Regions from separate parts of the Caballeronia zhejiangensis genome, predicted to be linked through region 1. Evidence: riboswitches for the same ligand, from Rfam matches in the RefSeq annotation. Region 1 holds a riboswitch; the other holds the start of a gene.
What was found. A riboswitch is a leader RNA that binds a small molecule or an ion and turns the genes downstream of it on or off. The one in region 1 is predicted to bind thiamine pyrophosphate.

Region 1 (4,420 bases):
CTTCACCGCCGGCGATATGCGTCGCGGGCAGTCGCTGGTCGTCTGGGCGATTCGCGAAGGACGTCAGTGCGCACGATCGGTGGATGCGTATCTGATGGGATCGAGCGAGTTGCCGCGGTAAGCGTCGCTCGACGCTTCATGCAAAAAGGCCACGCGATTGCGTGGCCTTTTGCTTTTGAGCGCGGACGGGTCAAACCTCCGCCATCGCCCTCTCGATCTCGATCTTGTAATCATGGAACATCGCGACCGACTCGCGATGCGCCACGCTCACAATCGCCGCCTTCGGAAGCCGCTCGACCAGCATGTTGTAGATATGCAGCTCGTTCTCGGCGTCGAGCGCGCTCGTGGCTTCGTCGAGGAACACGAAGTCCGGCTTGTGCAACAGCACGCGCGCGGCAGCAAGCCGTTGCTGCTCGCCCGGCGACAGACTCCGCGCCCAATGCGCGCTTTCCTCCAGCCGATCCGCATACGCCTCGAGATTGCACAGACGCAGCGCGTCGCGCGACTCTTCATCACTGAACGTTCCGCCCGCCGACGGATACGAAAGCGCCGCGCGCAACGTGCCGATCGGCAGATAACTCATCTGCGGGACGAACATCATCTTCGCGTCGACGGGCGCGTCGATCGTGCCGTCGCCGAACGGCCAAAGACCCGCGAGCGCGCGCATCAACGTGCTCTTGCCCGAGCCCGATGGACCGACGACCAGCCAGCGCGAACCCGGCTCGATCGACACGTTCGCCACGCGCGAAAGCGGCGTGCCGTTGGGCAGCGCGAGCATGAGCCCATTCGTCGTGAGCGACGGCGTGCTCGTGTAGTGCAGGTTGATGCCGCCGCGCTCCGTCGCCGGCGACGTTTCTTCGCGGATATGCGTCGAGCGCATCACGCGCTTGAATTCGCGCAGACGATTCACGGTCGCGCGCCATTCGACCAACGTCGAATAACTGTTGATGAACCACGAAAACGAATCGCTGACCGTGCCGAACGCCGATGAAATCTGCATCAGCACGCCGAACGAAAACGCGCCCGCGAAGTAGCGCGGCGCGGCGACCATGATCGGGAAAATGATCGCGATCTGCCCGTAGAACGACAGCACGAAGGTCATGCGCTTCGTGTACTTCATGATCATCCACCAGTTGTCGCGAATGCGCTGGAAGATGGTCTTTGCGTTCGCCGTTTCGGTCGCGATGCCGTCATAAAACGCAATCTGTTCGGCGTTCTCGCGCACGCGGATCAGGCCGAAACGGAAATCGGCCTCGACCTTCTGCTGCTGATAGTTGATCGACACGAGCGGATGCCCGACCTTCTGGATGATCAGCGAGCCGAGAATCGCGTAGAGCGCGGCGGCCCAGACCATGTAGCCCGGAATCGTGATCGGCGTGCCGCCGAGCGAGAAGGTCAGCGCGCCCGCGATGGTCCAGAGAATCGTGATGAAAGTGACGAGCGTGACGAGCGTCGAAAGCAGATCGAGCGAGAGCGAAAGCGTGGTGGTGGCGAAGGATTGCAGGTCGTCGGAAATACGCTGGTCGGGGTTGTCGGCGAGGCGGTCGCGCTCGATGCGGTAGAACGCCTTGTCACCGAGCCATTGTTCCAGAAAGCGGTTGGTGAGCCATTGACGCCAGCGAAACGCGAGCATCTGCCGCAGATATCGACCGTACACCGCGAGCAGGATGTACGCGAACGCGAGGCCCGTGAAGATCAGCAGCAGATGCGGAAAGTCCTTGACGTTCTTGTTCTGCAGCGCGTTGTAGAAGTCGGCGTTCCAGCTGTTGAGCCGGACGTTGATCCACACAACGGTCATGTTGATCGCGATGATCGCGACGAGAAGGCCCCACGCGAAGCCGCGCTCCTCCGACACCCAGTAGGGCTTGATGAGGCTCCACGCCGAGACTTCGTCGGCCTTCTGCTGCGTGCTTTCGGTATGGGTGTTGGTCATGAGCTTCCTGCTGATGCGCCTCGTGGCGCCCGATTGTTACGTCCGCGGCCGGGCCGCGCGCGGCGTTTTCCGGCTCCGCAGATTGTTCCGGGGTTCGCTTAACGCTCACTTAATTTCGGGCGATCGTCCTGCGAACCATGTTCGCGGCATTGTGCCAGAGTGCCGCCGCGCACGATAAAAGGCGGGGAATCCCGGTTTGCAGCGCCTTCGCCTTTCATGTTTTAATGACCCTCGACGAAACAGGGGTGCTTCGCGTGCATCGGCGGCCGGAACGGTCGGCAGCGCGGCGAGGCTGAGAGAGACCCTTTGCACCCGATCCGGGTAATACCGGCGAGGGAAGTTTCCGGAGACCGCGCGAGCCTCGCGCCATTCCTCCAGTCTCTTCCAGTCCTTTCTTCGCGCCCGGCGCGCTTCATGCGCTGCCGAGCCGGTCTCTCCCGCTGATTTCGTCCTCGTGATGTGGCGCCGCGCCAGCACGATCGGGATCGCGTCTTTCGTCTCCATCGTGCAGCGCAGCGTTACGCGTATGGAGACATCGAATTGATGAACAGAATCGATCAGGGCGCCGCGCGCCGGCCGGATTTCGCCGTCGTCGGCGGCGGGCTCGTCGGACGGCTCGTCGCCTGGCAACTCGCGGGCGCGGGTCACGACGTCGCGCTTTACGAACGCGGCGACGCCGCCGGCACGCAGTCGGCCGCGTGGGTCGCCGCCGCCATGCTCGCGCCGCTCGCGGAAGCGGCGAGCGCGGAGCCGCTCGTCGTCGGGCTGGGGGCGGCATCGCTCGAACGCTGGCCTGAACTCATCGCGCAATTGCCCGAGCCGGTTTTCTTTCAGCGCAACGGCACGCTCGTCGTCTGGCACGGCGCGGATCGCGCCGAAGCGCCGCTCTTCGAACGCCGTCTCAAGGCCAATTCGCCCGCCGATCTGGTCGACGGCGGCTTCGTCAAGCTCGCGGGCGCGCAAGTCGCGCAAGCCGAACCGGCGCTCGGAACGCGCTTCGCGCAGGGCTGGCTGCTGCCGAACGAAGGCCAACTGGACAACCGTCAGGCGCTTGGCGCACTCGCCGCCGGACTTGCCGCGCGCGGCGTGCGTACGCACTGGAACACCGCCGTCGATGCGATGCCCGACGCGCGCTGGATCATCGATTGCCGCGGCCTCGGCGGGAAGCCCGCGTGGCCCGCGCTGCGCGGCATTCGCGGCGAAGTCGCGCGCGTGCACGCGCCGGGCATCGGGCTGACGCGGCCGGTGCGGCTCTTGCATCCGCGCTATCCGCTCTACATCGCGCCGAAGGAGAACGATCTCTACGTGATCGGCGCGACGGAAGTCGAGGGCGAAGACATGTCGCCCGTGAGCGTACGTTCGGCGCTCGAGCTGCTGAGCGCCGCGTTCGCGGTGCATCCGGGTTTCGGCGAGGCGCGCATCCTCGAACTGAACTCGCATTGCCGGCCGACCTTGCCGGATCACCGGCCGGCGATCGTCTGGGACGGGGCGCGGACCTTGCGCGTGAACGGCTTGTACCGGCACGGCTTCATGATCGCGCCCGAAGTCGCGGATGCCGCGTGCCGTCTCGCCGACGCGCTCGCTTCCGGCGATATCGCCGATGCCGAGGCCTTCTCCGATTTCCGCAGCGCCGCGCGCTGGCCCGAACTGCTGCACGGCGAGTTCGCGGTTGCGCCAGCGCTCTAGTCATCAGGAAACAACCATGAACATCCACATCAATCAGCGCGTCTTCGATTTGCCCGACGCCACCACCGTCACCGACGCGCTCGCCGCGTTCGGCGCGAAACCGCCGTTCGCGGTCGCGCTGAACGGCCAGTTCGTCGCGCGCGGCGAACACGCCACGAAAACGCTCGTCGCCGGCGACAAGCTCGACGTCGTGTCGCCCGTCGCGGGCGGCTGAACTCCGAACCGAAGGATCGAACCATGACCATTTCCACCGCCGACGTCCTCACGCTCTACGGCGAGACGTTTCCGAGCCGCGTGCTGCTCGGCACGTCGCGTTATCCGTCGCTGCAATCGCTTTCCGACTCCATCGACGCCGCTCGGCCGGGCATGGTCACGGTCGCGCTGCGCCGTCAGTCGGAGACCGGGGAAGCCGGCTTCTTCGATGTGCTCAAGCGCCACGGCGTCGCGCTTTTGCCGAACACGGCGGGCTGCCAGAGCGTCGACGAGGTGCTCACGACCGCGCACATGGCGCGCGAGGTGTTCGAGACGCCGTGGATCAAACTGGAATTGATCGGCGACGACTACACGCTGCAGCCCGATCCGATCGGCCTCGTCGAAGCGGCGGCCAAGCTGATCCGCGATGGCTTCAAGGTGCTGCCTTACTGCACGGAAGATCTCGTCATCGGCCGGCGTTTGCTCGATGCCGGCTGCGAAGCGCTGATGCCGTGGGGCGCGCCCATCGGCACGGGCAAGGGCGTGACGAATCCATACGGGCTGCGCACCTTGCGCGAGCGTCTGCCGGATGTGCCGCTGATCGTCGAT
Region 2 (4,420 bases), 1.4 Mb from region 1:
GATGAGATGAATCGGCTGCGGCTCGGCCGCATTTGCGCCGGTTCACGCACTCAACCAGCAGAAAAGATGCCCGAATCGTCGGATGAACCGCTCATTCAGGCCCGACAAGGCTTTGCGCCCGGCGCACACATAAAAAACGGCCTGCCGCACGCGCTGTGCGACAGGCCGTTGTCAGCGAGTCAGAAGCTTCAGGTCGGCTGATAGATTTCCGAGCCCTTTTTCACGAACTCGATCGCCTTCGTCTCCATGCCCTTGGCGAGCGCCTCGCTTTCGCTGACACCTTGCTTCGCCGCGAAATCGCGCACGTCCTGCGTGATCTTCATCGAGCAGAAGTGCGGGCCGCACATCGAGCAGAAATGCGCGACCTTCGCGGAATCCTTCGGCAGCGTTTCGTCGTGGAATTCGCGCGCCTTGTCCGGATCGAGACCGAGATTGAACTGGTCTTCCCAGCGGAATTCGAAGCGTGCCTTCGACAGCGCGTTGTCCCGCACCTGCGCGCCCGGATGACCCTTCGCGAGATCGGCCGCGTGCGCCGCGAGCTTGTACGTGATGATGCCTTCCTTCACGTCGTCCTTGTTCGGCAGCCCCAGGTGTTCCTTGGGCGTGACGTAGCAGAGCATCGCGGTGCCGAACCAGCCGATCATCGCAGCGCCGATGCCCGACGTGATGTGGTCGTAACCCGGCGCGATGTCGGTCGTCAGCGGCCCGAGCGTGTAGAAGGGCGCTTCGTCGCACCATTCCAGTTGCAGGTCCATGTTTTCCTTGATGAGCTGCATCGGAACGTGGCCGGGGCCTTCGATCATCACCTGCACGTCGTGCTTCCACGCGATCTGCGTCAGTTCGCCGAGCGTCTTCAGTTCGCCGAGCTGGGCTTCGTCATTGGCGTCGTAGATCGAGCCGGGGCGCAGGCCGTCGCCGAGGGAGAACGAGACATCGTATTGCTTCATGATTTCGCAGATGTCTTCGAAGTGCTCGTAAATGAAGCTTTCCTTGTGATGCGCGAGGCACCACTTCGCCATGATCGAGCCGCCGCGCGACACGATGCCCGTCATGCGGTTCGCGGTCAGCGGCACGTATTGCAGGCGCACGCCGGCGTGAATCGTGAAGTAATCGACGCCTTGCTCCGCCTGCTCGATGAGCGTGTCGCGGAAGATTTCCCACGTCAGGTCTTCGGCCTTGCCGTTCACCTTTTCGAGCGCCTGATAGATTGGCACCGTGCCGATCGGCACCGGCGAATTGCGGATGATCCACTCGCGCGTTTCGTGGATGTGCTTGCCGGTCGACAGATCCATGACCGTGTCGCCGCCCCAGCGAATCGCCCACGTCATCTTGTCGACTTCCTCGCCGATCGACGACGTGACCGCCGAATTGCCGATGTTCGCGTTGATCTTCACGAGGAAGTTGCGGCCGATAATCATCGGCTCGCTTTCCGGGTGATTGATGTTCGCGGGGATGATCGCGCGGCCGCGCGCCACTTCCTCGCGCACGAATTCAGGCGTGATTTCCTTCGCCGCGTCCTTGCCGAACGCCGCCGCGCCGAAGGCTTGTCCGGCGTGCTGGCGGCCCATCATCTTCGCGAGCTTTTCGCCGTTGGGGCCGCTCGTGCGCAGGCTTTCGAGATACTCCGCGCGACGCTGGTTCTCGCGAATCGCGATGTACTCCATCTCCGGCGTGATGATGCCTTGCCGCGCGTAGTGCATCTGCGAGACGTTCTTGCCGGCGAGCGCGCGGCGCGGATGACGGTGCAAACCCGGAAAGCGCAGTTCGGCCGTTTTGGGATCGGCAGCGCGCTCGCGGCCGAACTCGCTCGACAGGCCGCTCAGTTCCTCGGTGTCGCCGCGCTTTTCGATCCACGCGCCGCGCAGCGCGGGCAGACCGCTGCGAATGTCGATCTGCGCGTCGGGGTCGGTGTACGGGCCCGACGTGTCGTACACGTAGACGGGCGGATTCTTCTCGCCGCCGAAGCCGTCGGGCGTGTCGGATTGCGTGATCTCGCGCATCGGCACGCGGATGTCGGGCGTCGAACCTTCGACATAGACCTTGCGCGAGTTCGGCAGCGGCGCGATGGCGGCGGCATCGACGACGGCGTTTTCCGAGAGGAACTTCGGGTTGGCATTCATGTGCTTGATCTCCTAAGGGACGATTTTTTTCAGCACGAGCGATGTCGTAGCTCGTGGTGACTCAGGAGCTAAACAGGGAGGAACGAGATGGAAAGGTACGGGTTCGGTTGAAGTGGCGTGGACTGCGGCCTATGGAACCCGAACGCTTCCCTGCGCTGGCATTATCCAGATCAGGTTCAAAGGGTATTTCTCACCCACGCCACACGAAGCGCTTCGCCGATGAAACCGCACGAAACCGCGATGTGCAACGCAGGACCCCCGCGTTAGCAGCCGACACGTTACACCGCGGCGTGGCGTCTTGGCAACCATCCCGAAAATGAGCCGATGGATGCGAGCGCTTACTGCATAATGTCGGGCGCCGCGGATTTCCGGGTTTTCCCGAAGGTCGCGCGGTCCTTCCTCGCGCCATTCCCCTTTGCTTTACGCCATGTCGTTCTGTCTGGTTTTGCCCGTTTTTCTCCGGCGCGCAGCCGTCGCCGCGGAGTGATGCATGTCCGCTCTGCCTCCGCCGCGCCTGCCGTTCAGCTTCCCTGACCGTTTTCCGTTTCGCGCGCCGCGCTCTTTCAAGGGGCAGGTCGCGCTTGCGCTGACGGTCGTCTATCTCGTTTGGGGATCGACGTATCTCGGCATCCATCTCGCGCTCGAATCTTTTCCGCCGTTGATGCTCGGCGGGCTGCGCAATCTGTTCGCGGGCATCGGGCTATTCTTGATCGCGGTGCATCGCAAGTCGGTGTGGCCCAGCGCGCGCGAAGTGCGCAACGCGGCGATCGTCGGCACGTTGCTGGAAGGTCTGTCGAGCGGGATGATGGCTTACGGCATGCGGACCGTGGGGACCGGCACGGCCGCCGTGATGGTCGCGACGGTGCCGCTTTTCGCGACGATCTTCACCGCGCTCAGCGGACGCGGCGTCGCGAAAGGCGAGTGGTTCGCGGTGGCGCTGGGTCTGCTCGGGATCGTGCTGCTGAATCACGGCGATCCCTCGCCGAGTTCGACGGTCGGCACGCTGGCGATTCTGTGCGCCGCGATCTTCTGGGCGGGCGGCGCGCATCTGGCGACGCGCCTGCCGCAGCCTTCCGATCTGCTGATGTCGACGGCGCTGCAGATCGGTTTGGGCGGATTGATCGCGACGGCGATCGCGTTCGCATCGGGCGAGCGGTTGGCGAGCGTCGGCGTCGGCGCGGGGTTCTCGTTTTTGTATCTCGTCGTGATCGGTTCGATGGCCGCTTATGTCGCGTATAACTTTCTGATACGCAATACGAGCACGATCGTCGCGACGAGTTGTCTTTATGTGAATCCGGTGGTGGCGGTTGGTTTGGGCGCGCTGCTGCTCGGGGAAATCGTCACGCAATGGACCGTGATTGCGACGGTTGTAATTCTGCTTTCCGTTGGGCTTTCGTTCTGGTTTGATCAGCGGCGGCGGGGGCTTCTCTGAACGCACCATCCTTGTAAAAACCGCTTCTCGTCACGCGGCGACGCTGCATTGATCGATGCAGCACCGCGCGGGGTCTTCGCGCATCCCGAGCAATTCCTCTAACGAATTCGAAACCCTTTCCGGACGGGCCTCAGCGGCCGATACACGCCATCGTCGCACCGTCTCGGGGCATGCTCATTGCTCAACGCATGCGCCACTTCGACGGCAAATCTGATCGATCGAAATGGCAAGAGGGAAACCCGAATCGGGCCCGGCGAGCGAGCGCGCAAAGTCCTGCGGATGCCTAATCGTCCGGACCCGGATGACGATGTGGCCGATCAAATCAAATCAAAACAAAGGAAGGTGAAACCATGAAGCTCATCCGCACCGCTGCCGCGCTTGCCGCCGTCGCCGCTTTGCTCTCCGCTTGCGGCGGAAGCTCCGATGACGTCGGCAAGGAAATCGGCGTCACTCAGCCGCAAGTCCATTTCATCCACGCGATCCCGAGCGGCCCGAACGTCGACTTCTACGACAACAGCAAGATCCTGCAGCCGAATCTCGCCTATAAGGCGGTGACGAACTTCGCGAACATCGACACGGGCCAGCACAACTTTTCCTACGCCGCCGTCAACACGACGACGCAACTCGCCACCGACACGACCATCTCGAACGCGGCGAAAGGGCACGAATACACGGTGATCGCGCTGCCGGACGCGGGCTTCGTGCCGTCGATCGCGGTGATCGACGATCCGTTCGACAAGGGCCTGCTATCGAGCAGCGCACGCGTGCGCGCGTTCAACGCATCGACGAACGCGCCGAACCTCGACATCTATCTCGTCGCGCCGGGCACGAACATCTCGACCGTCAGCCCGACGATGGCGGGCGTGGC

Region 2: it holds a riboswitch for thiamine pyrophosphate, as region 1 does, so the genes downstream of both, thiC (phosphomethylpyrimidine synthase ThiC) here and LDZ23_RS12595 (FAD-dependent oxidoreductase) in region 1, are expected to answer to the same signal.

Annotation. Positions count from the first base shown of each region.
Region 1 covers NZ_CP084283.1:2,628,752-2,633,171, reverse strand. Annotated here, with positions in the region: gene LDZ23_RS12605 (glutamate synthase subunit beta) at 1-121, shown strand, start outside; gene LDZ23_RS12600 (ABC transporter ATP-binding protein/permease) at 191-1,933, opposite strand; TPP riboswitch at 2,165-2,289, shown strand; gene LDZ23_RS12595 (FAD-dependent oxidoreductase) at 2,477-3,619, shown strand; gene thiS (sulfur carrier protein ThiS) at 3,636-3,833, shown strand; gene LDZ23_RS12585 (thiazole synthase) at 3,857-4,420, shown strand, end outside.
Region 2 covers NZ_CP084283.1:945,404-949,823, forward strand. Annotated here, with positions in the region: gene thiC (phosphomethylpyrimidine synthase ThiC) at 189-2,120, opposite strand; TPP riboswitch at 2,250-2,390, opposite strand; gene LDZ23_RS04420 (EamA family transporter) at 2,611-3,552, shown strand; gene LDZ23_RS04425 (DUF4397 domain-containing protein) at 3,903-4,420, shown strand, end outside.